DNA from 3 places in the Paenibacillus sp. KN14-4R genome. Region 2 is predicted to be linked to each of the others. Evidence: a T-box and tRNA genes for the amino acid it is inferred to sense, from the RefSeq annotation. Region 2 holds a T-box; the other regions hold tRNA genes.
What was found. A T-box is a leader RNA that pairs with one kind of tRNA and senses whether it is charged. The one in region 2 lies ahead of tyrS (tyrosine--tRNA ligase), so its partner is inferred to be a tRNA-Tyr.
Positions count from the first base shown of each region.

Region 1: it has a tRNA-Tyr gene. The T-box ahead of tyrS (tyrosine--tRNA ligase) is inferred to sense a tRNA for this amino acid. The anticodon was not compared.
Region 3: it has a tRNA-Tyr gene. The T-box ahead of tyrS (tyrosine--tRNA ligase) is inferred to sense a tRNA for this amino acid. The anticodon was not compared.

Region 1 covers NZ_CP197466.1:6,452-15,731, forward strand. The annotation lists gene gyrA (DNA gyrase subunit A) at 1-57, shown strand, start outside; rRNA gene ACSBOP_RS00035 (16S ribosomal RNA) at 485-2,031, shown strand; rRNA gene ACSBOP_RS00040 (23S ribosomal RNA) at 2,264-5,194, shown strand; rRNA gene rrf (5S ribosomal RNA) at 5,296-5,412, shown strand; tRNA gene ACSBOP_RS00050 (tRNA-Asn) at 5,473-5,548, shown strand; tRNA gene ACSBOP_RS00055 (tRNA-Glu) at 5,554-5,628, shown strand; tRNA gene ACSBOP_RS00060 (tRNA-Val) at 5,635-5,710, shown strand; tRNA gene ACSBOP_RS00065 (tRNA-Asp) at 5,731-5,807, shown strand; tRNA gene ACSBOP_RS00070 (tRNA-Phe) at 5,846-5,921, shown strand; tRNA gene ACSBOP_RS00075 (tRNA-Thr) at 5,935-6,010, shown strand; tRNA gene ACSBOP_RS00080 (tRNA-Tyr) at 6,021-6,105, shown strand; tRNA gene ACSBOP_RS00085 (tRNA-His) at 6,171-6,246, shown strand; tRNA gene ACSBOP_RS00090 (tRNA-Lys) at 6,260-6,335, shown strand; tRNA gene ACSBOP_RS00095 (tRNA-Leu) at 6,351-6,433, shown strand; tRNA gene ACSBOP_RS00100 (tRNA-Gly) at 6,438-6,512, shown strand; tRNA gene ACSBOP_RS00105 (tRNA-Arg) at 6,537-6,613, shown strand; tRNA gene ACSBOP_RS00110 (tRNA-Pro) at 6,634-6,710, shown strand; rRNA gene ACSBOP_RS00115 (16S ribosomal RNA) at 6,974-8,519, shown strand; rRNA gene ACSBOP_RS00120 (23S ribosomal RNA) at 8,752-9,280, shown strand, end outside.
Region 2 covers NZ_CP197466.1:1,795,011-1,804,290, forward strand. The annotation lists gene ACSBOP_RS08465 (TetR/AcrR family transcriptional regulator) at 153-746, shown strand; gene ACSBOP_RS08470 (alpha/beta fold hydrolase) at 751-1,833, shown strand; T-box leader at 2,068-2,290, shown strand; gene tyrS (tyrosine--tRNA ligase) at 2,358-3,617, shown strand; gene tyrP (tyrosine-tyramine antiporter) at 3,767-5,170, shown strand; gene tdc (tyrosine decarboxylase) at 5,176-7,053, shown strand; gene nhaC (Na+/H+ antiporter NhaC) at 7,164-8,540, shown strand; gene ACSBOP_RS08495 (HNH endonuclease signature motif containing protein) at 9,055-9,280, shown strand, end outside.
Region 3 covers NZ_CP197466.1:920,893-930,172, forward strand. The annotation lists gene ACSBOP_RS04425 (glycosyl hydrolase family 18 protein) at 1-63, shown strand, start outside; gene ACSBOP_RS04430 (DUF2614 family zinc ribbon-containing protein) at 153-521, opposite strand; gene ACSBOP_RS04435 (nucleotidyltransferase-like protein) at 644-1,519, shown strand; rRNA gene ACSBOP_RS04440 (16S ribosomal RNA) at 1,984-3,533, shown strand; rRNA gene ACSBOP_RS04445 (23S ribosomal RNA) at 3,786-6,714, shown strand; tRNA gene ACSBOP_RS04450 (tRNA-Asn) at 6,782-6,857, shown strand; tRNA gene ACSBOP_RS04455 (tRNA-Ser) at 6,861-6,952, shown strand; tRNA gene ACSBOP_RS04460 (tRNA-Glu) at 6,977-7,051, shown strand; tRNA gene ACSBOP_RS04465 (tRNA-Val) at 7,059-7,134, shown strand; tRNA gene ACSBOP_RS04470 (tRNA-Met) at 7,153-7,229, shown strand; tRNA gene ACSBOP_RS04475 (tRNA-Asp) at 7,256-7,332, shown strand; tRNA gene ACSBOP_RS04480 (tRNA-Phe) at 7,382-7,457, shown strand; tRNA gene ACSBOP_RS04485 (tRNA-Thr) at 7,471-7,546, shown strand; tRNA gene ACSBOP_RS04490 (tRNA-Tyr) at 7,562-7,646, shown strand; tRNA gene ACSBOP_RS04495 (tRNA-Trp) at 7,652-7,725, shown strand; tRNA gene ACSBOP_RS04500 (tRNA-His) at 7,749-7,824, shown strand; tRNA gene ACSBOP_RS04505 (tRNA-Gln) at 7,842-7,913, shown strand; tRNA gene ACSBOP_RS04510 (tRNA-Gly) at 7,923-7,997, shown strand; tRNA gene ACSBOP_RS04515 (tRNA-Cys) at 8,012-8,085, shown strand; tRNA gene ACSBOP_RS04520 (tRNA-Leu) at 8,102-8,190, shown strand; tRNA gene ACSBOP_RS04525 (tRNA-Arg) at 8,212-8,288, shown strand; tRNA gene ACSBOP_RS04530 (tRNA-Leu) at 8,303-8,382, shown strand; gene ACSBOP_RS04535 (Lsa family ABC-F type ribosomal protection protein) at 8,742-9,280, opposite strand, start outside.

The sequences.
Region 1 (9,280 bases), 1.8 Mb from region 2:
GTGAAGAAAAACGAAGAGACAGATGCAGACGGTGAAGAGGAAGACTTCATTGATTAAGATTTACTCATAGGCATGAGTTACTTAGGAGCAGGTGCATAATTGCACTTGCTCCTTTATTTTTATTAGATAGTCAATTACCATATTTTATGATTTGACTCTAGTACTACGCCATGATATATTTGTTATCCGCCAGTAAGAAAGCGGCTTCCGAACGAAACATTATACAAGTGTTGATTTAAAAAAGATAAAAAAACACTTGCAATGAGTAGTGAAGATGTGGTATATTAATCAAGTCGCCGCTAAAACGGCGCGAAGCTGAAAAGCGAGATTGTCCTTTGAAAACTGAACAACGAGTGAATGAATATAAAGAGATTGTAAAATCTCAAACAGTCGAGATTGTCACTTTCGGGTGATTGATTAAGACAAAGCTAGTAAGTAAATTTTGAGCAATCAGCTCACCAGACATTTTCCTTCGGAAAAGTCTTTAATGGAGAGTTTGATCCTGGCTCAGGACGAACGCTGGCGGCGTGCCTAATACATGCAAGTCGAGCGGAGTTATTCCTTCGGGAATAGCTTAGCGGCGGACGGGTGAGTAACACGTAGGCAACCTGCCTGTAAGATTGGGATAACTACCGGAAACGGTAGCTAAGACCAAATAAGTGATCTTCTCGCATGAGAGGGTCAAGAAAAACGGGGTAACCTGTTGCTTACAGATGGGCCTGCGGCGCATTAGCTAGTTGGTGAGGTAATGGCTCACCAAGGCGACGATGCGTAGCCGACCTGAGAGGGTGAACGGCCACACTGGGACTGAGACACGGCCCAGACTCCTACGGGAGGCAGCAGTAGGGAATCTTCCGCAATGGACGAAAGTCTGACGGAGCAACGCCGCGTGAGTGATGAAGGTTTTCGGATCGTAAAGCTCTGTTGCCAGGGAAGAACGCTAAGGAGAGTAACTGCTCTTTAGGTGACGGTACCTGAGAAGAAAGCCCCGGCTAACTACGTGCCAGCAGCCGCGGTAATACGTAGGGGGCAAGCGTTGTCCGGAATTATTGGGCGTAAAGCGCGCGCAGGCGGTCTTTTAAGTCTGGTGTTTAAGGTTGGGGCTTAACCCCGATTCGCACTGGAAACTGGAAGACTTGAGTGTAGGAGAGGAAAGTGGAATTCCACGTGTAGCGGTGAAATGCGTAGAGATGTGGAGGAACACCAGTGGCGAAGGCGACTTTCTGGCCTATAACTGACGCTGAGGCGCGAAAGCGTGGGGAGCAAACAGGATTAGATACCCTGGTAGTCCACGCCGTAAACGATGAATGCTAGGTGTTAGGGGTTTCAATACCCTTGGTGCCGAAGTTAACACATTAAGCATTCCGCCTGGGGAGTACGGTCGCAAGACTGAAACTCAAAGGAATTGACGGGGACCCGCACAAGCAGTGGAGTATGTGGTTTAATTCGAAGCAACGCGAAGAACCTTACCAGGTCTTGACATCTGAATGCAAACTCTAGAGATAGAGTCCTTCTTCGGAACATTCAAGACAGGTGGTGCATGGTTGTCGTCAGCTCGTGTCGTGAGATGTTGGGTTAAGTCCCGCAACGAGCGCAACCCCTGATCTTAGTTGCCAGCATGTAATGGTGGGCACTCTAGGATGACTGCCGGTGACAAACCGGAGGAAGGTGGGGATGACGTCAAATCATCATGCCCCTTATGACCTGGGCTACACACGTACTACAATGGTCGGTACAACGGGAAGCGAAAGAGCGATCTGGAGCGAATCCTAAAAAGCCGATCTCAGTTCGGATTGCAGGCTGCAACTCGCCTGCATGAAGTCGGAATTGCTAGTAATCGCGGATCAGCATGCCGCGGTGAATACGTTCCCGGGTCTTGTACACACCGCCCGTCACACCACGAGAGTTTACAACACCCGAAGTCGGTGGGGTAACCCGCAAGGGAGCCAGCCGCCGAAGGTGGGGTAGATGATTGGGGTGAAGTCGTAACAAGGTAGCCGTATCGGAAGGTGCGGCTGGATCACCTCCTTTCTATGGAGAATCGTTTCCTGCAACGGAAACATTCAAATACAGATCTTCGGATCACATTCATTCACTCGTGTTCAGTTTTGAAAGGCCAATAGCCTTTCGAAAACCTTGTTCCTTGAAAACTAGATAGCGAAACGAAGAAGTAAAGCATAGGAAGATGTTTTCAGTAACTGAAAACATCAATCATCTAAAGCGTTCTTATGTTTCATAAGAACAGCCTAGTTAGTTGATCGCAAGATAAGCTAATAAGGGCGCACGGAGGATGCCTAGGCGCTAGGAGCCGAAGAAGGACGTGGCGAACGACGAAATGCCTCGGGGAGCCGTAAGCAGGCTTTGATCCGGGGATGTCCGAATGGGGGAACCCAGCTGTGGTAATGCACAGTTACCCTGCAGTGAATACATAGCTGCAGAGGAGGTATACCGAGGGAACTGAAACATCTAAGTACCTCGAGGAGAAGAAAACAAAAGTGATTCCGTCAGTAGCGGCGAGCGAACGCGGATTAGCCCAAACCAAAGAGCTTGCTCTTTGGGGTTGTAGGACGTCAACATGGAAATAGCTTGCTAGGCGAAGAGATCTGGAAAGGTCTGCGATAAAAGGTAACAGCCCTGTAGCCAAAAGTGAGCGAAATTCCTAGACGGATCCTGAGTACGGCGGGACACGTGAAACCCCGTCGGAATCTGGCAGGACCATCTGCCAAGGCTAAATACTCCCTAGCGACCGATAGTGAAGCAGTACCGTGAGGGAAAGGTGAAAAGCACCCCGGAAGGGGAGTGAAAAAGAACCTGAAACCGTGCGCTTACAAAAAGTCAGAGTCCGTTAAGGGATGATGGCGTGCCTTTTGTAGAATGAACCGGCGAGTTACGTTTGCATGCGAGGTTAAGGTGATAAGCCGGAGCCGCAGCGAAAGCGAGTCTGAATAGGGCGAATTTTAGTATGTAGACGTAGACCCGAAACCGTGTGATCTACCCCTGTCCAGGGTGAAGGTGCGGTAACACGCACTGGAGGCCCGAACCCACGCATGTTGAAAAATGCGGGGATGAGGTGGGGGTAGCGGAGAAATTCCAATCGAACTCGGAGATAGCTGGTTCTCCCCGAAATAGCTTTAGGGCTAGCCTTGGAAAGAGAGTAGTGGAGGTAAAGCACTGATTGGATGCGGGGCCCCCCAAGGGTTACCAAGTTCAGTCAAACTCTGAATGCCACATACTTATATCCAGGAGTCAGACAGTGAGTGCTAAGATCCATTGTCAAGAGGGAAACAGCCCAGATCATCAGCTAAGGTCCCCAAGTGTGTGTTAAGTGGCAAAGGATGTGGAGTTGCAAAGACAACCAGGATGTTGGCTTAGAAGCAGCCATCATTTAAAGAGTGCGTAATAGCTCACTGGTCGAGTGACTCTGCGCCGAAAATGTAACGGGGCTAAACACACCACCGAAGCTATGACATGTAGAAACAAGATTTCTACTTGGGTAGGGGAGCGTTGTGTACAGCAGTGAAGGTTGATCGTGAGGACAGCTGGAGCGTACACAAGTGAGAATGCCGGTATGAGTAACGAAAAGACAAGTGAGAATCTTGTCCGCCGAAAACCTAAGGGTTCCTGAGGAAGGTTCGTCCGCTCAGGGTAAGTCGGGACCTAAGGCGAGGCCGAAAGGCGTAGTCGAATGGACAACAGGTTCAAATTCCTGTACCACCAAAAACCGTTATGAACGATGGAGTGACGCAGTAGGATAGTGACGCGAGCCGATGGATATGCTCGTCCAAGCAGTGAGGCTGATGTGTAGGCAAATCCGCACATCATTAAGGCTGGGCTGTGATGGGGAGGGAAACTTAAAGTACCGAAGGTCATGATTTCACACTGCCAAGAAAAGCTTCTAGTCAGGTCAAGGTGCCCGTACCGTAAACCGACACAGGTGGGTGAGAAGAGAATTCTAAGGCGCGCGGAAGAACTCTCGTTAAGGAACTCGGCAAAATGACCCCGTAACTTCGGGAGAAGGGGTACCCCGGTAGAGTGAATAGCTCGAGGGGGTCGCAGTGAAAAGGCCCAAGCGACTGTTTAGCAAAAACACAGGTCTATGCGAAGCCGTAAGGCGAAGTATATGGGCTGACGCCTGCCCGGTGCTGGAAGGTTAAGGGGAGTGGTTAGGAGCAATCCGAAGCTGTGAACCGAAGCCCCAGTAAACGGCGGCCGTAACTATAACGGTCCTAAGGTAGCGAAATTCCTTGTCAGGTAAATTCTGACCCGCACGAATGGCGTAACGACTTGGGCGCTGTCTCAACGAGAGATCCGGTGAAATTTTAATACCTGTGAAGATGCAGGTTACCCGCGACAAGACGGAAAGACCCCATGGAGCTTTACTGCAGCTTGATATTGAACTTTGGTACGATCTGTACAGGATAGGTGGGAGCCTTAGAAGCCTGAGCGCCAGCTTAGGTGGAGGCAACGTTGGGATACCACCCTGATCGTATCGGAGTTCTAACCTACTACCGTATAACCGGTAGAGGGACCGTGTCAGGTGGGCAGTTTGACTGGGGCGGTCGCCTCCTAAAGAGTAACGGAGGCGTCCCAAGGTTCCCTCAGAATGGTTGGAAATCATTCGAAGAGTGCAAAGGCATAAGGGAGCTTGACTGCGAGACCTACAAGTCGAGCAGGGACGAAAGTCGGGCTTAGTGATCCGGTGGTACCGCATGGAAGGGCCATCGCTCAACGGATAAAAGCTACCCTGGGGATAACAGGCTTATCTCCCCCAAGAGTCCACATCGACGGGGAGGTTTGGCACCTCGATGTCGGCTCATCGCATCCTGGGGCTGAAGTAGGTCCCAAGGGTTGGGCTGTTCGCCCATTAAAGCGGTACGCGAGCTGGGTTCAGAACGTCGTGAGACAGTTCGGTCCCTATCTGTCGTGGGCGTAGGAAATTTGAGAGGAGCTGTCCTTAGTACGAGAGGACCGGGATGGACGTACCGCTGGTGTACCAGTTGTTCCGCCAGGAGCACCGCTGGGTAGCTATGTACGGAGGGGATAAGCGCTGAAAGCATCTAAGCGCGAAGCCCCCCTCAAGATGAGATTTCCCAATTAGTAAGACCCCTTGTAGACGACGAGGTTGATAGGTTGGAGGTGGAAGCGCAGCAATGTGTGGAGCTGACCAACACTAATCGGTCGAGGGCTTATCTAAAACATTACGAAGATCAGACTTCGTAAACCCTATCTTTACTCTTCAATTCGCATCTAGTTTTCAAGGTACAAGCCTTGGTCGCTTTTTTAAATAAAAGCTAGTTTGGTGGCGATGGCGGAAGGGAACCACGCGTACCCATCCCGAACACGACCGTTAAGCCTTCCAGCGCCGATGGTACTTGGACCGAAGGGTCCTGGGAGAGTAGGACGTCGCCGAGCGAACGAAACCACCATTCACATCACGTAGTGGTGGTTTTTATTCTCTATACTAATCAATTTTCCCTGATAGCTCAGTTGGTAGAGCACACGACTGTTAATCGTGTTGTCACAGGTTCGAGCCCTGTTCGGGGAGCCATATAAGGCCCGTTGGTCAAGGGGTTAAGACACCTCCCTTTCACGGAGGTAACAGGGGTTCGAATCCCCTACGGGTCACCATATTTCGGAGGCTTAGCTCAGCTGGGAGAGCATCTGCCTTACAAGCAGAGGGTCAGCGGTTCGATCCCGTTAGCCTCCACCATTTATACAATAAAATATTATGGAGCTGTGGTGTAGAGGCCTAACATGCCTGCCTGTCACGCAGGAGACCGCGAGTTCGAATCTCGTCAGCTCCGCCATTATCTTTATAGTAGATACTTATCTATAAAGTGTATGAGGCTCGGTAGCTCAGTCGGTAGAGCAGAGGACTGAAAATCCTCGTGTCGGCGGTTCGATTCCGTCCCGAGCCACCATTCTTAATAATATGCCGTTGTAGCTCAACTGGTAGAGCAACTGACTTGTAATCAGTAGGTTGGGGGTTCAAGTCCTCTCGACGGCACCATAGTTTTTCCGGAGGCTTAGTGAAGTGGCTAAACACGGCAGACTGTAAATCTGCTCTCTTCGAGTTCGGTGGTTCGAATCCATCAGCCTCCACCATTTTTTAAAATAATTAATACTTGGTATGAACTACGCTTGTAGTGCTCATGCTAAGCATGATTGTGGCGGTCGTGGCGAAGTGGTTAACGCATCGGTTTGTGGATCCGACACTCGGGGGTTCAATTCCCCTCGTCCGCCCCATTTAACTTAATAAGAGCCATTAGCTCAGTTGGTAGAGCACCTGACTTTTAATCAGGGTGTCGAAGGTTCGAGTCCTTCATGGCTCACCATGAATTACACAGTGTGCGCGTATGGCGGAATTGGCAGACGCACTAGACTTAGGATCTAGCGGGCGACCGTGGGGGTTCAAGTCCCTCTACGCGCACCAAAATGCGGAAGTGGCTCAGGGGTAGAGCATCGCCTTGCCAAGGCGAGGGTCGCGGGTTCGAATCCCGTCTTCCGCTCCACTTTTTAAAAGTATTATGTAATATGCGCCCTTAGCTCAGCTGGATAGAGCGTTTGACTACGAATCAAAAGGCCGGGAGTTCGAATCTCTCAGGGCGCGCCATTTTTTCAATAAAATTATATCGGGACGTAGCTCAGCTTGGTAGAGCACCTGGTTTGGGACCAGGGGGTCGCATGTTCAAATCGTGTCGTCCCGACCATTTAAACTTTTAAAAAAGAATATCAAAAACATGTTGACATAAACACTGAAAGCATGATATGATATAAAAGTTGTCGCCGCTAAAACGGAAGACAACAAGAAAAGAATTGTCCTTTGAAAACTGAACAACGAGTGAATGAATATAAAGAGATTGTAAAATCTCAAATGTCGAGATTGTCACTTTCGGGTGAATGATTAAGACAAAGCTAGTAAGTAAATTTTGAGCAATCAGCTCACATCAGACATTTTCCTTCGGAAAAGTCTTTAATGGAGAGTTTGATCCTGGCTCAGGACGAACGCTGGCGGCGTGCCTAATACATGCAAGTCGAGCGGAGTTATTCCTTCGGGAATAGCTTAGCGGCGGACGGGTGAGTAACACGTAGGCAACCTGCCTGTAAGATTGGGATAACTACCGGAAACGGTAGCTAAGACCAAATAAGTGGTCTTCTCGCATGAGAGGGTCAAGAAAAACGGGGTAACCTGTTGCTTACAGATGGGCCTGCGGCGCATTAGCTAGTTGGTGAGGTAATGGCTCACCAAGGCGACGATGCGTAGCCGACCTGAGAGGGTGAACGGCCACACTGGGACTGAGACACGGCCCAGACTCCTACGGGAGGCAGCAGTAGGGAATCTTCCGCAATGGACGAAAGTCTGACGGAGCAACGCCGCGTGAGTGATGAAGGTTTTCGGATCGTAAAGCTCTGTTGCCAGGGAAGAACGCTAAGGAGAGTAACTGCTCTTTAGGTGACGGTACCTGAGAAGAAAGCCCCGGCTAACTACGTGCCAGCAGCCGCGGTAATACGTAGGGGGCAAGCGTTGTCCGGAATTATTGGGCGTAAAGCGCGCGCAGGCGGTCTTTTAAGTCTGGTGTTTAAGGTTGGGGCTTAACCCCGATTCGCACTGGAAACTGGAAGACTTGAGTGTAGGAGAGGAAAGTGGAATTCCACGTGTAGCGGTGAAATGCGTAGAGATGTGGAGGAACACCAGTGGCGAAGGCGACTTTCTGGCCTATAACTGACGCTGAGGCGCGAAAGCGTGGGGAGCAAACAGGATTAGATACCCTGGTAGTCCACGCCGTAAACGATGAATGCTAGGTGTTAGGGGTTTCAATACCCTTGGTGCCGAAGTTAACACATTAAGCATTCCGCCTGGGGAGTACGGTCGCAAGACTGAAACTCAAAGGAATTGACGGGGACCCGCACAAGCAGTGGAGTATGTGGTTTAATTCGAAGCAACGCGAAGAACCTTACCAGGTCTTGACATCTGAATGTAAACTCTAGAGATAGAGTCCTTCTTCGGAACATTCAAGACAGGTGGTGCATGGTTGTCGTCAGCTCGTGTCGTGAGATGTTGGGTTAAGTCCCGCAACGAGCGCAACCCCTGATCTTAGTTGCCAGCACTTTGGGTGGGCACTCTAGGATGACTGCCGGTGACAAACCGGAGGAAGGTGGGGATGACGTCAAATCATCATGCCCCTTATGACCTGGGCTACACACGTACTACAATGGTCGGTACAACGGGAAGCGAAAGAGCGATCTGGAGCGAATCCTAAAAAGCCGATCTCAGTTCGGATTGCAGGCTGCAACTCGCCTGCATGAAGTCGGAATTGCTAGTAATCGCGGATCAGCATGCCGCGGTGAATACGTTCCCGGGTCTTGTACACACCGCCCGTCACACCACGAGAGTTTACAACACCCGAAGTCGGTGGGGTAACCCGCAAGGGAGCCAGCCGCCGAAGGTGGGGTAGATGATTGGGGTGAAGTCGTAACAAGGTAGCCGTATCGGAAGGTGCGGCTGGATCACCTCCTTTCTATGGAGAATCGTTTCCTGCAACGGAAACATTCAAATACAGATCTTCGGATCACATTCATTCACTCGTGTTCAGTTTTGAAAGGCCAATAGCCTTTCGAAAACCTTGTTCCTTGAAAACTAGATAGCGAAACGAAGAAGTAAAGCATAGGAAGATGTTTTCAGTAACTGAAAACATTAATCATCTAAAGCGTTCTTATGTTTCATAAGAACAGCCTAGTTAGTTGATCGCAAGATAAGCTAATAAGGGCGCACGGAGGATGCCTAGGCGCTAGGAGCCGAAGAAGGACGTGGCGAACGACGAAATGCCTCGGGGAGCCGTAAGCAGGCTTTGATCCGGGGATGTCCGAATGGGGGAACCCAGCTGTGGTAATGCACAGTTACCCTGCAGTGAATACATAGCTGCAGAGGAGGTATACCGAGGGAACTGAAACATCTAAGTACCTCGAGGAGAAGAAAACAAAAGTGATTCCGTCAGTAGCGGCGAGCGAACGCGGATTAGCCCAAACCAAGGAGCTTGCTCTTTGGGGTTGTAGGACGTCAACATGGAAATAGCTTGCTAGGCGAAGAGATCTGGAAAGGTCTGCGATAAAAGGTAACAGCCCTGTAGCCAAAAGTGAGCGAAATTCCTAGACGGATCCTGAGTACGGCGGGACACGTGAAACCCCGTCGGAATCTGGCAGGACCATCTGCCAAGGCTAAATACTCCCTAGCGACCGATAGTGAAGCAGTACCGTGAGGGAAAGGTGAAAAGCACCCCGG
Region 2 (9,280 bases):
TGTCTTAGATGGTAGAAAGCAAAAGACTACATTTTTGAAAAAGAATGTAGTCTCTTTTTGCTCATTTACTATTGACAGTCTGGAGGAATACACCTATTATTTTTATAATGACTGTTTTTACAGATTATAGTCATAATAAAAGGAGAGATTGTATGCCTAAAGTTGTAAGTGAGTATGAAAAAGAAATGATAAGAGAAGCCATGTACATAAAAGGAGTCGAACTGATTCAGCAAAAGGGTATAAAACGAGTCACTGTTGAAGACATTGCAATGGCTGTAAATATAGGGAAAGGGTCCTTTTATTCTTATTATAATTCAAAAGAGGAACTCCTCTATGCCGTTATAAAAAAGAGTGAAAAAAAACTGTTTGACAGAATAACAGCGGTTCACATTAATAAGGGAGATGCCAAAGAAGGGCTCGTAAGGGCACTAAAGGAAATTTATTTGGCACCAGAAAGTCTCGCACTGTATGTGAAACCCTCCGATATGGAATATTTGTTTCGTAAACTCCCAAGTGCTGTTGAAGAATGGGAACAAGCGAAAGCAAAGGATTACTTTAGCCAGACACTAGCCGCTTTTGGGATCCGTGAATCCAATTGTGATTTCAAAGTGCTTGCCTATTTGATGGATAGCCTGCATTTTGTTGCCTCTCAGGGTACCCAATATGGTGAACAAGGCAAAGAACAAGCTTTGAATATTATGGTTGATTCAATTGCCGGTTATATGTCACAGGGGATAGAGGTATGAAGAAATGTTCTTAACTTCGCAGATCGTTTTGGCGGCGTTCGTACTTATCACTGTTTTTTTCTTTTCTTTCCTGTACTTTATGAAAAAGAAACGTGCGAAAGAAATTAAAATCACTTCAAATAATGGAGTAAACTATGGAGAGTTTGTAGCCATTGGGGGTATAAAGCAATATCTGTATCATCGAGGGGATGATGTTCAAAACACCGTGCTGTTGTTTTTGCATGGGGGTCCTGGTTCTCCAATGTTACCATTTGCACAGGAATTTCAGGTGCCGTGGGAGAAGAAAGTTACTGTTGTACACTGGGAGCAGAGAAATTGCGGAAAAACCTACTTTAAAAATGATCCAAAGATAGTCACTCCAACAACAACTATTGACCAAGTAATTCAAGATACATATGAGGTTGTGGAATACTTAAAAGCCAAATACCAAAAAGAAAAAATTATCATTATGGGGCACTCGTGGGGTTCTGTACTGGGAAGCCTGTTTACTCTGAAGTATCCACATTTGGTGTTAGGTTACATTGGTGTCGGACAGGTTGTTAATTTGTTTAAAAATGAGATGGTCAGTTATGAAAGAGCGACAGAGTGCATAAAAGAATCAGGCAACCAAAGGGATTATGAAGCGCTTGCTGCATTAAGTCCTTATCCTGGCAAGACTTACAATGATGAAATGAAAAAGAAGATGGCAAAGTTTCGCAAATTGCAAGCTAAGTATAAGCTGGCAGCAGGAGCTACGCCAGAGTTGGTATGGAGTGCTTTATGCTCCCCTTTCTATACTTTAAGAGATATACGTTACTTATTAAGCCCTGGAGTGATTGAAACTGGGCAGTCTACCATTATGAACTATCTAATTCAAACATTTGACCTACCGGCCATTGGCATAAAATATGAAACACCTGTTTTTTATATTCATGGTGAGGATGACTGGCAGACTCCCTATCCACTTGCAAGAGATTATTTTACTACGGTGGAAGCGTCATCCAAGCAATTTTATTCTATCCCAAATGCAGGTCATGTCACCATGCTTGACCAAAAGGAAAAGTTTAATGAGGCTCTTTTTGAGATTTTAGATAATTTAAAGGAATAAACCTTATTTTGTAAGGTTTTAGTCACATATGGCTTTCATAAATAAACAATAGTCGAGGCTGCACGAAAAGTCAGGCAAAGAAGCAAGATTTGATACGATGCAGAATGATATGAATATGTTGATTTTCAGCCGAAAACGCTCATGAGCAGACCGGGTGTTTCTAATAAAACTTGATAATTTTGGTGTTTGACAAACAAATTCTCTAGCACTATGATTGTCAGTAATCTAATATTGGATAACACGATGAAAGAGCGAAGTAGCAAGATTGTCCCTGTTTACAGAAAGCCAGGGGTTGATGCGACCTGGTACACACAATATTGCGAGTTACACTCTGGAGTATCTTAGATAACGCTAAGCGAACTGGCAATCGATATCATTGCCGAGAGTGGTATTAATAGTGGCTGCAGCACTGTTAATGCAATTTGGGTGGTAACACGGTTAATTAATCGTCCCTATGTCTACAATAGACTAGGAGACGATTTTTTTGTTTTTTAACTTATTCATCAGGGAGCTGAAGCACAATGTTGAACATTATAGATGAGCTAGAATGGCGCGGGGCCATTAATCAACAGACGGATACAGAAGGTTTGCATAAATTAACAAGCGAGAAGTCGATATCGCTATACTGTGGTGTTGACCCTACCGGTGACAGTATGCATATTGGCCACTTGATTCCATTTATGATGCTGAAGCGATTCCAGCTCGCTGGCCATCGCCCCGTAATCTTAATTGGCGGAGCAACAGGCACAATCGGTGACCCAAGCGGCCGGACGTCAGAACGTACGCTGCAAACCATGGATCAAGTTCAGAAGAACGTAGATGCGCTGACAGCACAAATGAAGAAACTGTTTGTCAACGAAGGCGACACGGGACTACGCATGGTGAACAACTACGATTGGACACATAACTTAACGATTTTGGATTTCTTACGTGACTACGGAAAGAACTTCAGCGTCAATACGATGCTGGGCAAAGATATCGTAGCAAGTCGCCTCGATACGGGGATTTCATTTACCGAGTTCTCATACCAGATTCTTCAATCGATGGACTTCCATCACTTGTTTAAAGAAGAAGATGTCCAACTGCAAATTGGCGGTGCAGATCAATGGGGCAACATTACAAGTGGTCTTGACTTGATTCGTAAAAAAGAAGGTCCTGAAGCAAAAGCATTCGGACTGACCATTCCATTGATGTTGAAAGCGGACGGTACGAAGTTCGGCAAAACAGCAGGTGGTGCAATCTGGCTCGATCCTAACAAAACGACTCCATTCGAGTTTTACCAGTTCTGGGCGAATACAGATGATCGAGACGTTATTAGATACTTGAAATTCTTTACCTTCTTGACGAAAGAACAAATCGATGAACTGGAAGTGAAGGTACAGACAGAGCCTCACAAACGTGAAGCTCAGCTTAAATTGGCAGAAGAAATGACGAAGTTCGTACACAGTGAGGAAGCTCTAAAGCAAGCGCAAAAAATTACGGAAGCATTATTCAGCGGGGATATTAAGTCGCTAACAGCAGATGAAATTGAGCAAGGCTTCAAAGATATGCCTACATTCCATGCCTCCAAGGAAACAAAAAATATTATCGACTGGCTGGTTGATTTAGGTGTTGAGCCATCTAAACGTCAAGCACGTGAAGATATTACGAATGGCGCAATCACGTTGAACGGCGACAAAGTTACAGATGTTAATATGGATGTTACAGTAGATAACTCTTTTGATGGACGATTCATTATTATTCGTAAAGGCAAAAAGAACTACAACCTTGTAAAGTTGATATAAATCACATAGATTGTTGCATTAGAACTGGTTTTTGGTCGTAAATGGCCGAAACCGGTTCTTTTTTTTACAGAATAAAATCAGCATTTGTAAGACATTCTAAAGGTACAACGATTAACGTCATCTTGTTTTTAGAAGGAAGGACAGAGATTATGGCTAAAAAATTGACACTGTTCGGGCTAATCGGTATTACAATGGCGTTTTTTGGTACTGTACGTAGTGTTCCGACACTTTCCATTACCGGTTGGACACAGATTTTCTACATGCTGGTTGCAGCGATCTTGTTTGCACTTCCAATTGCATTAATGTCTGCTGAGCTGTCAACGGGATTCCCTCAAGAGGGCGGCCCGCAAGTATGGGTCAAAAATGGATTAGGTGAAAAGTGGGGCTTTGTTACTTCATGGTTGCTATGGGTGCAAATGTTTTTCGGGATGGTAATGGTTGCATCGACGGTAGGTATACTATTTGGATACGTGATTAACACTCCTACGCTTTCATCGAATAACTTCTTTATTTTTGCGGTTATTCTCATCTCATACTGGGGTGTCACCTTATTGAACTTAAAGTTCGATATGGTCAAAATTGCGGGTAACTGGGGAGCCATCATAGGGGTATATATCCCATTTGTCTTTCTTGTTATTTTAGGCGTTATTTTTCTATTCAAAAATGGAATTCAACCGGGCAGTTATCTGGGTAACTTCAAGGCAAGTGATTTGCTGCCGAATCTAGGAGATCTGGGAAGCCTGACTTACTTATCTGGGATTATCTTCATTTTTGCCGGTGTTGAAATTTCTTCTGTACATGCGAACAATATTGAAAATCCAAAACGTAATTATCCGATTGCTGTTATCGCATCTGTTGTTTTGCTCGTAATTTTCAACCTTGTTGCTGGTTTGACGGTATCTAATGCTGTACCGAAAGGCAAAATGGAATTGGCGAACATTACACAGCCCTATATGATTTTCTGTAATGATATAGGAATTCCATCGATTTGCGTCAACATTATCTCTGCAATGATTCTTATCGGCGTACTTGTTCAATTGAGTGCATGGGTACTTGGACCAAGTAAAGCGATGATAAAAGTTGCTGATGAAGGCAACCTGCCTCCGTTCTTTCAAAAAAGAACATCTAAGAATATTCCGATTACATTCGTTCTGATTCAAGCTATCGTTATTTCGCTTGTATCCGTTCTATACCTTGTTGTACCGGACGTCAATAGTGCATTCCTTATCATTACGATTACAACAACAATCCTGTATTGTATCGTATATTTACTGATTGCCATTTCTGCCATCCGTTTACGCTATAAGATGCCTCAAGTGGAAAGACCTTTCCGTCTAGGTAATAAAGGTAATGGTCTGATGTGGTTCGTATCCTTGCTGTCTATCATAAGTGTAATAATCACACTTGTCGTCAGTTTGATTCCACCTTCTATTCTGGACCCAAGTCAACGCACGGGGTACATCATTTTCCAAATTGCAGCAACGATTGTGATGGTAGGTATTGCTCTTATCATCTATAAAATAAAACGACCAAGCTGGAAGAAAGAGGAGTAGAAAAAATGAATTATCAAATACCGGAAATTAACTTAAAAGCACTTTTCCTAGGGGATAAAGGGGAGAACGTTGATCTTTTCAAAGAAATACTACTTAAAGTAGTTGATGAGCATGTGGGTTGGCGCCAAAACTATCAACCACAAGATTTGCCGGTTATTACACCTTATGATAAGACTTCACAAAGCTTCGAAGATACTGCAAACCATATGCGCAGCGTATTCAACGAATTATCCTCTAAGCTTCGCTCGGAATCACTCCCATGGCATACAGCCGGCCGCTTCTGGGGTCATATGAACTCAGAAACATTGATGCCAGCTATTATTGCCTATACAGCTGCTATGCTCTGGAATGGTAACAACGTTGCTTATGAATCGTCCCCGGGTACATCACAAATGGAAGAAGAAGTTGGACATCACTTGTGCAAAATGATGAGTTATATAGAAGGAAAAAGCTGGGGACATATTTGTGCCGACGGTTCGATCGCGAACTTGGAAGGACTATGGTATGCACGTAACATGAAATCCTTGCCGCTTGCGATTAAAGAAATAGCACCTGAATACGTAAAAGGTAAATCTGATTGGGAACTGCTAAATATGTCTTCCAATGCAATTCTGGATATTATGGAGAAAATTCCGGATAGGCTTGATGATATTAAAGCAAAATCTGCACGTAGCGGCAGATACCTTAACAAATTAGGGAAATGGCTTATTCCACAAACCAAACACTACTCTTGGCTTAAAGCAGCTGACATTATTGGGATCGGCCTTGATAATGTAGTAGCAATCGATGTAGATAGCACCTACCATATGGATATCGAGAAGCTAGAAGCAACCATTCGCCAACTAACGGCAGATAACATTCCAATCCTCGGAGTAGTAGGAGTAGTGGGTAGTACGGAAGAAGGTCAAATTGACCATATTCATAAAATTGTCGAACTTCGTGAAAAATTGGAAAAAGAAGGAATTTACTACTATATCCACGTCGATGCTGCATATGGCGGTTATGCTCGTGCCATTTTCTTGGATGAAAACGATGAATTCATTGCATTTGACAAAATAGATGAAGTCTACAAAAAACATAATATTTTCACAGATATGAACTTGAAAAACGAATGGCTAACTGAAGATATATATAATGCCTTCAAAGCGATGAGCCAAGTTGAGACGATTACCATTGATCCGCACAAAATGGGCTATATTCCTTACTCTGCTGGTGCCATTGTCATTAAAGACAGCAGAATGCGTGATGCGATCTCATACTTTGCAACCTATGTATTCGAGAAAGATGCGGATATTCCGGCCTTGCTCGGTGCTTATATTCTCGAAGGTTCCAAAGCAGGTGCCACCGCTGCTGCTGTATGGACTGCTCATCATGTATTGCCACTTAACGTAACTGGCTACGGCAAGTTAATGGGAGCAAGCATCGAGGGAGCATACCGCTTCTACAACTTCCTGAAGAACAGAAAATTCAATGTTGATGGTAAAGTAATTGTGCTTCACCCGTTGACGAAGCCAGACTTCAATATGGTTGACTATGTGTTCAATGAAGAAGGTAATACCGACTTAGAAAAAATGAACAAACTCAACCATGACTTCTTCGATTATGCCTCCTATGTAAAAGGTGATTTGTACAGCAACGAATTTATCACATCCCATACGGATTTTGCTATCCCTGATTATGGTAATAGTCCGCTGGAATTCGTGAATAGTCTCGGGTTTAGCAGAGCAGAATGGGATCGTGCCGAGAAAGTAACAATTCTTCGTGCTTGTGCCTTATCTCCATATGCACATGATGCGAAAGTATTTGAAGAATTTGCACCTAAGATTGAAAAGGCGATGCAGGAGAAGCTCGAGAAAATTTATTTAATTGAAATGAACGAATAGAAAATAAAAGGAATATTTATCAAAAGTTTCTTGGTAAATATTCCTTTTTATTCACAAGGTGTACTCACCTTACATCCTTAGAATCGTATTGTAGATAAGGAGTTCAGCTTATGAATAAGAAAGACGTAACGCTTAAAGAAAGTCTATTTCTTTTAGTCATCCTATTAGCCATTATAGGAGCTTGTATTATCGGCTTGAGTATGGATCCTCAAATTCCGATATTAATTTCCTTAGGGGTTATGATCGTCTTTGGCAAAATGAAAGGTATTTCTTGGGATCGTGTTCATAAAGGATTACAGGACGGGATCTCACCAGGATTAATACCAATCCTTATCTTTATGCTTATCGGTGTTCTAATCAGTGTATGGATTGCAGCAGGAACGATTCCGACCATTATGGTCTATGGTTTCGGTATATTATCTGCCCAATATTTTTTGCCTTCTGTATTTATCATTTGTGCAGTCGTAGGGATTACGGTAGGCAGCTCCTTTACGACCATATCTACAGTTGGTATTGCCTTCTCCGGAATGGGAGGGATTATGGGGTATCATCCAGCCATTACGGCAGGGGCTATCATTTCTGGTGCATTTCTTGGAAACAACGTTTCACCACTATCGGATACGACGAATTTGGCATCTGCCATTGCTAAAGTCGAATTATTCGAGCACATTCGCTATATGCTGCGTGTGGTCATCCCAGCTTTCATTATTACGCTTCTTTTCTTTGCCGTGGTGGGACATGCTAAAACGCTGTCGACAGGGAGTCAAATCGATGAGTTGGTAAATACATTGAAATCTTCGTATACCATCTCTGCATTTACATTAATTCCGGTACTGATACTTTTTCTATGTGCCTGGAGAAAAATACCGGCCATACCAACATTGTTGTTAAATATTGCATGTACAATTGTTGTTCTCTATATTTATCATCCGTTCACAAGCTTCTTCGACATATCGGATTTGATGCAAAACGGTTACGTATCTAATACAGGCGTGCAAGCTGTGGACAAGCTGCTTTCACGCGGTGGTCTTCAAAGTATGATGTGGTCTGTATCTTTGATCTTGCTCGCATTGGCCTTGGGAGGACTTCTTGTAGAATTGAACGTGATAAAGACCCTCATTTCACGTATAACATCTTTTGTAAGAACGAAGAGTAAGCTCATCCTCATTACAGCAATTAGTTCTATTGGGATTAACCTTCTGCTTGGTGAGCAGTATTTGTCCATTATTTTACCGAGTCAAGCGTTCAAGACTCAATATGATGAGCTTCAACTTCAGCGGAAGGAAATGTCGAGGATCGTAGCAAATGCGGGGGCGGCGTTTAATGCACTTATTCCATGGGGAGTTAGTGGCGTATTTATTACCGGAACTTTAGGTGTTTCTACCTTGGAATATTTCCCGTTTGCAATCTTTTGCATCGTAGCACCTGTGCTTAACATTTTGTATGGATTCATGAGAAAATCGACAAAGCCTTCACGAACAGCATAGAAATACATGATTGGGTAAGTCATTAGTGGTTTGATGGAAAAAAATAATTTCCGAATTTAAATTATCCCGTCAAGCACTGATTATGGGTTTAAGCCTAAATTTGCAAGTAAGTTTAATCGCTACGGATAGTGAAAGGGAGATTGGCTTCATAAAGAAAAAAGCCTTTAAAGCCTTTAAACACAAGGATTTCCGAGTGTTTGAAGGCTTTTTGCATGGGTAAAGATTATACTGATTTCAGTCCGTGGTCACACTTCTGGTCACACTAAGCATTTTTTGAATCTTACTGATATCACAGTATTACACTTCACAAAAAAGGAAAATGACGGAAATAGTCGAATTTAATCTAATTACAAATTCACTTTTACTGAGGACGGTTACCTATCTATTTATAAGGCGAGAATTACAAACTCAGGAAAACTGGTTATCAGGCTGATGGTAATCCTTGAGTATTGCTTAAACTCAGTATATTGAAGATAATCACTTTATTTTGTGATTACATGAGAGGAGAGTAAATTTGTCGATATCAGATAAAGCTAGAAAAATTCTCTGGGGAAAATCAGGGAACAGGTGCTCAATTTGCAAACGTATTTTGGTTATCGATGCCACTGAAAAGGATGATATGTCAATAATCGGAGATGAATGCCATATAGTTTCAGGTCAAGAAAAAGGGCCAAGATATAGCCCAGAGTATAATAAAGATATAATTGATTCATATGAAAACTTGATATTGTTGTGTCGGG
Region 3 (9,280 bases), 870 kb from region 2:
CGCGGGTTTGAAACACAGGATATTTGGAAAGTTATTGAGGATAGTCTTACCAAGCGGCCTTAATTATTTCTTATTTGTTTATAAAATAGAACGAAGCATAAAAAGAAGGACTTTCGCTTAGGCGAAAGTCCTTCTTTTTAATACTACTAAAATTAGTTACTAGATGGTGTAGAAGTACCTGGGTCCAGATTAGGATCGAGTGTGAGGATCGTTTTACAAAACATACAACGATCTGTTTTACCTAGTAACTTGGTTTGCTTCCCGCATTCCGGACATTCAATGACCGTAGCTGATGTAGATAACATTCCTGCCCAGAAATAAACGCCCATACTGACCAACATACTGACCATACCGATAGCACCGAATATAATCGCAATGACTCGTCCAATTGTTCCCCAGTCAAATACAATCCCTGCAAGACCTACGATCATCATCATCATTCCACCCATAGTGAGTAGTAGTCCCCACAAGCGAAACTCATTAACTTTACTTGATTTCATTACTTTAGAAGTCTTTGCCATAACTCAAGATCACTACTTTCTCCACTTAATAATATTGTTAGCCGAATGAGCAGGAAACGAACACATGTATGTAGAATTACATCTTTTAAAAATGTGTTGCAACACTTATGGGGGCAATCATAATGCCGAAAAATTTCAATAATTGTTACGAGAAGTTCATACAGGACCAAAGCGTTCTTGGAGTAATTCGTGTTCCAGTAGAGGTGGAATATCCATCATCTACGAACAATATTGACCTGTTGTTGCTAATCTTAACATGCGATACTACGAAGCACAATTGTACTTTTTATTATATAAAAGGCAATATCCGTATACAAGAAAGATGGATTGAAACCGCATATATGAAGCAATGCACCATAGGTGGCAAGGATCCTAACCTTCTGCGGTGGGTACTAAGAGGAGAGATTGTGGTGGAACGAGATGCGCAGCTTGCAGGGCTACGTAACAATATTGTCAATTTTCCAGTGGAAATGAAGGATCGATTGTTACTCATTGAATTTGCTCAATTTTTAAGAAAATACCAGGAGAGCAGAGAATATGTGCTAGATGAGCAGGTGCTGGATGCTTACGCTTGTATTTTACAAGCCTTACACCATTGGGCAAGGATCGCTATTATTGAAGCGGGCTTTTATCCAGACAATATGATATGGCAGCAAATTCGAACGATTAATCCCGGTATATATAAACTTTTCGAAGAGCTGACAATGAGTAACGAGACATTAAAGCAGCGCGTTCAGCTCGTACTTCTTGCATGTGAATTTTCAGTTGTATCACGTATCTCTAACTGCTGTACATTGTTATTACGTATTTTAGATAGTCGCCCGGAACCATGGAGCTTAGAAGAATTGAAAATTTGCCTTGAGATTGAAGATATTCATTTGGAGCTTCCGATGTTATTGAACAAATTAATACGTAAATCATTAATTAAAGAAGTATTGGTTACGAACACGAGTGATATGAGTGAACTAACAATCATGTATACCATCGAATCAATGTGATTAGTGGGAACGATCTAGGAGCAGTCAGTCGACTGCTCTTTTATTATGGATTAGCCTTTTTTAAACACATCAATTTTCTGAAAATTACAATTCTAAAATAACTTTTGAATAGGTGTTGACTTACCAGCTTTGTCTATGTTAAATTAGATCTCGCCGCTAAAACGGCAGCATTCAAAACCTTATAACAAGTGAGGCCGAAACAGCCGAGTAAGAAATTGGAAATAAATAAACACTTGCAATAAACGGTGCGAATGTGGTATATTAAAGAAGTCGCCGCTAAAACGGCGCAAAGCTGAAAAGCGAGATTGTCCTTTGAAAACTGAACAACGAGTGAATGAATATAAAGAGATTGTAAAATCTCAAACAGTCGACGACAGTAGCGCTTTTAGCAAAGCGGTCGCGACAAAGCTAGTAAGTAAATTTTGAGCAATCAGCTCACCAGACATTTTCCTTTGGAAAAGTCTTTAATGGAGAGTTTGATCCTGGCTCAGGACGAACGCTGGCGGCGTGCCTAATACATGCAAGTCGAGCGGCTCAGCTTTCTTCGGAAAGCTCGGGTAGCGGCGGACGGGTGAGTAACACGTAGGCAACCTGCCTGTAAGATTGGGATAACTACCGGAAACGGTAGCTAAGACCAAATAAGTGGTCTTCTCGCATGAGAGGGTCAAGAAAAACGGGGTGACCTGTTGCTTACAGATGGGCCTGCGGCGCATTAGCTAGTTGGTGAGGTAATGGCTCACCAAGGCGACGATGCGTAGCCGACCTGAGAGGGTGAACGGCCACACTGGGACTGAGACACGGCCCAGACTCCTACGGGAGGCAGCAGTAGGGAATCTTCCGCAATGGACGAAAGTCTGACGGAGCAACGCCGCGTGAGTGATGAAGGTTTTCGGATCGTAAAGCTCTGTTGCCAGGGAAGAACGCTAAGGAGAGTAACTGCTCTTTAGGTGACGGTACCTGAGAAGAAAGCCCCGGCTAACTACGTGCCAGCAGCCGCGGTAATACGTAGGGGGCAAGCGTTGTCCGGAATTATTGGGCGTAAAGCGCGCGCAGGCGGTCTTTTAAGTCTGGTGTTTAAGGTTGGGGCTTAACCCCGATTCGCACTGGAAACTGGAAGACTTGAGTGTAGGAGAGGAAAGTGGAATTCCACGTGTAGCGGTGAAATGCGTAGAGATGTGGAGGAACACCAGTGGCGAAGGCGACTTTCTGGCCTATAACTGACGCTGAGGCGCGAAAGCGTGGGGAGCAAACAGGATTAGATACCCTGGTAGTCCACGCCGTAAACGATGAATGCTAGGTGTTAGGGGTTTCAATACCCTTGGTGCCGAAGTTAACACATTAAGCATTCCGCCTGGGGAGTACGGTCGCAAGACTGAAACTCAAAGGAATTGACGGGGACCCGCACAAGCAGTGGAGTATGTGGTTTAATTCGAAGCAACGCGAAGAACCTTACCAGGTCTTGACATCTGAATGCAAACTCTAGAGATAGAGTCCTTCTTCGGAACATTCAAGACAGGTGGTGCATGGTTGTCGTCAGCTCGTGTCGTGAGATGTTGGGTTAAGTCCCGCAACGAGCGCAACCCCTGATCTTAGTTGCCAGCATGTAATGGTGGGCACTCTAGGATGACTGCCGGTGACAAACCGGAGGAAGGTGGGGATGACGTCAAATCATCATGCCCCTTATGACCTGGGCTACACACGTACTACAATGGTCGGTACAACGGGAAGCGAAAGAGCGATCTGGAGCGAATCCTAAAAAGCCGATCTCAGTTCGGATTGCAGGCTGCAACTCGCCTGCATGAAGTCGGAATTGCTAGTAATCGCGGATCAGCATGCCGCGGTGAATACGTTCCCGGGTCTTGTACACACCGCCCGTCACACCACGAGAGTTTACAACACCCGAAGTCGGTGGGGTAACCCGCAAGGGAGCCAGCCGCCGAAGGTGGGGTAGATGATTGGGGTGAAGTCGTAACAAGGTAGCCGTATCGGAAGGTGCGGCTGGATCACCTCCTTTCTATGGAGAATCGTTTCCTGCAACGGAAACATTCAAATATATAATATTCATTCACTCGTGTTCAGTTTTGAAAGGCCAATAGCCTTTCGAAAACCTTGTTCCTTGAAAACTAGATAGCGAAACGAAGAAGTAAAGCATAGGACGATGTTATCCATGCAAATGGAAAATCATCGAACATCTAAAGCATTCTTATGTTTCATAAGAATTGCCTATTTAGTTGATCCGTAAGAAGACTTTGGTCTAATTACAATAAGATAAGCTAATAAGGGCGCACGGAGGATGCCTAGGCGCTAGGAGCCGAAGAAGGACGTGGCGAACGACGAAATGCCTCGGGGAGCCGTAAGCAGGCTTTGATCCGGGGATGTCCGAATGGGGGAACCCAGCTGTGGTAATGCACAGTTACCCTGCAGTGAATACATAGCTGCAGAGGAGGTATACCGAGGGAACTGAAACATCTAAGTACCTCGAGGAGAAGAAAACAAAAGTGATTCCGTCAGTAGCGGCGAGCGAACGCGGATTAGCCCAAACCAAAGAGCTTGCTCTTTGGGGTTGTAGGACGTCAACATGGAAATAGCTTGCTAGGCGAAGAGATCTGGAAAGGTCTGCGATAAAAGGTAACAGCCCTGTAGCCAAAAGTGAGCGAAATTCCTAGACGGATCCTGAGTACGGCGGGACACGTGAAACCCCGTCGGAATCTGGCAGGACCATCTGCCAAGGCTAAATACTCCCTAGCGACCGATAGTGAAGCAGTACCGTGAGGGAAAGGTGAAAAGCACCCCGGAAGGGGAGTGAAAAAGAACCTGAAACCGTGCGCTTACAAAAAGTCAGAGTCCGTTAAGGGATGATGGCGTGCCTTTTGTAGAATGAACCGGCGAGTTACGTTTGCATGCGAGGTTAAGGTGATAAGCCGGAGCCGCAGCGAAAGCGAGTCTGAATAGGGCGAATTTTAGTATGTAGACGTAGACCCGAAACCGTGTGATCTACCCCTGTCCAGGGTGAAGGTGCGGTAACACGCACTGGAGGCCCGAACCCACGCATGTTGAAAAATGCGGGGATGAGGTGGGGGTAGCGGAGAAATTCCAATCGAACTCGGAGATAGCTGGTTCTCCCCGAAATAGCTTTAGGGCTAGCCTTGGAAAGAGAGTAGTGGAGGTAAAGCACTGATTGGATGCGGGGCCCCCCAAGGGTTACCAAGTTCAGTCAAACTCTGAATGCCACATACTTATATCCAGGAGTCAGACAGTGAGTGCTAAGATCCATTGTCAAGAGGGAAACAGCCCAGATCATCAGCTAAGGTCCCCAAGTGTGTGTTAAGTGGGAAAGGATGTGGAGTTGCAAAGACAACCAGGATGTTGGCTTAGAAGCAGCCATCATTTAAAGAGTGCGTAATAGCTCACTGGTCGAGTGACTCTGCGCCGAAAATGTAACGGGGCTAAACACACCACCGAAGCTATGACAACAGATGAATTTCTGTTTGGGTAGGGGAGCGTTGTGTACAGCAGTGAAGGTTGATCGTGAGGACAGCTGGAGCGTACACAAGTGAGAATGCCGGTATGAGTAACGAAAAGACAAGTGAGAATCTTGTCCGCCGAAAACCTAAGGGTTCCTGAGGAAGGTTCGTCCGCTCAGGGTAAGTCGGGACCTAAGGCGAGGCCGAAAGGCGTAGTCGAATGGACAACAGGTTCAAATTCCTGTACCACCAAAAACCGTTATGAACGATGGAGTGACGCAGTAGGATAGTGACGTGAGCCGATGGATATGCTCGTCCAAGCAGTGAGGCTGATGTGTAGGCAAATCCGCACATCGATAAGGCTGGGCTGTGATGGGGAGGGAAACTTAAAGTACCGAAGGTCATGATTTCACACTGCCAAGAAAAGCTTCTAGTCAGGTCAAGGTGCCCGTACCGTAAACCGACACAGGTGGGTGAGAAGAGAATTCTAAGGCGCGCGGAAGAACTCTCGTTAAGGAACTCGGCAAAATGACCCCGTAACTTCGGGAGAAGGGGTACCCCGGTAGAGTGAATAGCTCGAGGGGGTCGCAGTGAAAAGGCCCAAGCGACTGTTTAGCAAAAACACAGGTCTATGCGAAGCCGTAAGGCGAAGTATATGGGCTGACGCCTGCCCGGTGCTGGAAGGTTAAGGGGAGTGGTTAGGGAGCAATCCCGAAGCTGTGAACCGAAGCCCCAGTAAACGGCGGCCGTAACTATAACGGTCCTAAGGTAGCGAAATTCCTTGTCAGGTAAATTCTGACCCGCACGAATGGCGTAACGACTTGGGCGCTGTCTCAACGAGAGATCCGGTGAAATTTTAATACCTGTGAAGATGCAGGTTACCCGCGACAAGACGGAAAGACCCCATGGAGCTTTACTGCAGCTTGATATTGAACTTTGGTACGATCTGTACAGGATAGGTGGGAGCCTTAGAAGCCTGAGCGCCAGCTTAGGTGGAGGCAACGTTGGGATACCACCCTGATCGTATCGGAGTTCTAACCTACTACCGTATAACCGGTAGAGGGACCGTGTCAGGTGGGCAGTTTGACTGGGGCGGTCGCCTCCTAAAGAGTAACGGAGGCGTCCCAAGGTTCCCTCAGAATGGTTGGAAATCATTCGAAGAGTGCAAAGGCATAAGGGAGCTTGACTGCGAGACCAACAAGTCGAGCAGGGACGAAAGTCGGGCTTAGTGATCCGGTGGTACCGCATGGAAGGGCCATCGCTCAACGGATAAAAGCTACCCTGGGGATAACAGGCTTATCTCCCCCAAGAGTCCACATCGACGGGGAGGTTTGGCACCTCGATGTCGGCTCATCGCATCCTGGGGCTGAAGTAGGTCCCAAGGGTTGGGCTGTTCGCCCATTAAAGCGGTACGCGAGCTGGGTTCAGAACGTCGTGAGACAGTTCGGTCCCTATCTGTCGTGGGCGTAGGAAATTTGAGAGGAGCTGTCCTTAGTACGAGAGGACCGGGATGGACGTACCGCTGGTGTACCAGTTGTTCCGCCAGGAGCACCGCTGGGTAGCTATGTACGGAGGGGATAAGCGCTGAAAGCATCTAAGCGCGAAGCCCCCCTCAAGATGAGATTTCCCAATTAGTAAGACCCCTTGTAGACGACGAGGTTGATAGGTTGGAGGTGGAAGCGCAGCAATGTGTGGAGCTGACCAATACTAATCGGTCGAGGGCTTATCTAAATACCATGATTTACCTTCGTTTTGCTACTAGTTTTCAGGGAATAAACCCTGTATAATAGTTAAGTATTCCCTGATAGCTCAGTTGGTAGAGCACACGACTGTTAATCGTGTTGTCACAGGTTCGAGCCCTGTTCGGGGAGCCATATGGAGAGGTGTCCGAGCTGGCCGAAGGAGCACGATTGGAAATCGTGTAGGCGTCACAAGCGTCTCGAGGGTTCGAATCCCTCTCTCTCCGCCAGATTATTTTCAATCAAGTTAGCAAGGCCCGTTGGTCAAGGGGTTAAGACACCTCCCTTTCACGGAGGTAACAGGGGTTCGAATCCCCTACGGGTCACCAACATTACGGAGGCTTAGCTCAGCTGGGAGAGCATCTGCCTTACAAGCAGAGGGTCAGCGGTTCGATCCCGTTAGCCTCCACCATTTATATTTCAATAATAACGCGGGGTGGAGCAGCTCGGTAGCTCGTCGGGCTCATAACCCGAAGGCCGCAGGTTCAAATCCTGCCCCCGCAACCAAATTCTCTTCATGAGAAACCTAATGTGGAGCTGTGGTGTAGAGGCCTAACATGCCTGCCTGTCACGCAGGAGACCGCGAGTTCGAATCTCGTCAGCTCCGCCATTTATCTTTCAAAATATGCATTAATTATGCATAATGGGCCTAAATGTGAGGCTCGGTAGCTCAGTCGGTAGAGCAGAGGACTGAAAATCCTCGTGTCGGCGGTTCGATTCCGTCCCGAGCCACCATTCTTAATAATATGCCGTTGTAGCTCAACTGGTAGAGCAACTGACTTGTAATCAGTAGGTTGGGGGTTCAAGTCCTCTCGACGGCACCATAGGTATTTTCTTCCGGAGGCTTAGTGAAGTGGCTAAACACGGCAGACTGTAAATCTGCTCTCTTCGAGTTCGGTGGTTCGAATCCATCAGCCTCCACCATTTATAGGGGCATAGTTTAAAGGTAGAACAAAGGTCTCCAAAACCTTTGGTGTGGGTTCAATTCCTGCTGCCCCTGCCAATTATTTTTCCTGAAATTTCGTGGCGGTCGTGGCGAAGTGGTTAACGCATCGGTTTGTGGATCCGACATTCGGGGGTTCAATTCCCCTCGTCCGCCCCATTTTTTCAAGACAATAGTGGGGATTAGCCAAGCGGTAAGGCAACGGACTTTGACTCCGTCATGCATAGGTTCAAATCCTATATCCCCAGTATATATATGCGGAAGTGGCTCAGGGGTAGAGCATCGCCTTGCCAAGGCGAGGGTCGCGGGTTCGAATCCCGTCTTCCGCTCCATTTCCAAAGATAGTGGCGCCATAGCCAAGTGGTAAGGCAGAGCTCTGCAAAAGCTTTACCCCCAGTTCGAGTCTGGGTGGCGCCTCCATAATCTTTATTAACTCGCCGGAGTGGCGGAATCGGCAGACGCACAGGACTTAAAATCCTGCGGTAGGTGACTACCGTACCAGTTCAAGTCTGGTCTTCGGCACCATTTATTAACAACACAGATTTTGCGCCCTTAGCTCAGCTGGATAGAGCGTTTGACTACGAATCAAAAGGCCGGGAGTTCGAATCTCTCAGGGCGCGCCATTATTTTTTGGCAAGCCGGTGTGGCGGAATTGGCAGACGCGCGCGACTCAAAATCGTGAGGGAAACCGTGGGGGTTCGAGTCCCTTCACCGGCATTACAGCAATAAGCCTTGATGATCATTTAATTCATGATCATCAAGGCTTATTTTTTTGTGTTAGATGGTAAGCTAGATGACCTATCCAATTGACTCAATTGAATGTAGAAGTTAATGAATGAGGTCGCTGCTTTTAAGCTTTTTTTAAACTTCGCTGTGAACTTATTAATACTTTTTTGAGTGCAACACCAAACAAAGTGCTTTACCAACATCATCGAAAATTGAAACCATCGTATACATAATAAGAGTGAATACCGTACTGTTAAATAATCCTTTATGGACGACATACGTGCCTAGAATGTAAATGTCACCTAAACATTTATTCCAACCTCCTGAGATAAAATAAGCATAAAATTACATTACAGATTCACAATTTTAGTGGCGATATTTTTACAAAATTCGCTGTCATGCTCAACAAAAATTATTGTCGGGGAATGTTCCAGCAATAATTCTTCGAGTTGGATACGGGAAATGACATCAATAAAGTTTAACGGTTCGTCCCATACATGGAGATGTGCTTTCTCGCATAAGCTCTTTGCGATTAATACCTTTTTCTTCTGTCCGCCGCTGAATGAAGACATATCTTTTTCAAATTGTATGCGCGAAATATCGAGTTTTCTTAAAATCGCTTTGAACAAACTCTCATCAATCTCGTTCTTGCTTGCAAAATCTGTTAAGTTACCTTGCAAATGAGAGGTGTCTTGTGAGACATATGAAATTTTTAGTTGACTACCTTTGCGAAACGTTCCTGTAAAAGGAATCTCCTCGCCAAGAATCAGCTTGAGAATACTTGATTTCCCTGAACCGTTTGGACCTGCAAGTATAATACGTTCTCCTTGTTCAATGGTAAAGGTTACGTCGTTGCATACTGTGTGTTCTACGTAATGAATTGAAACAT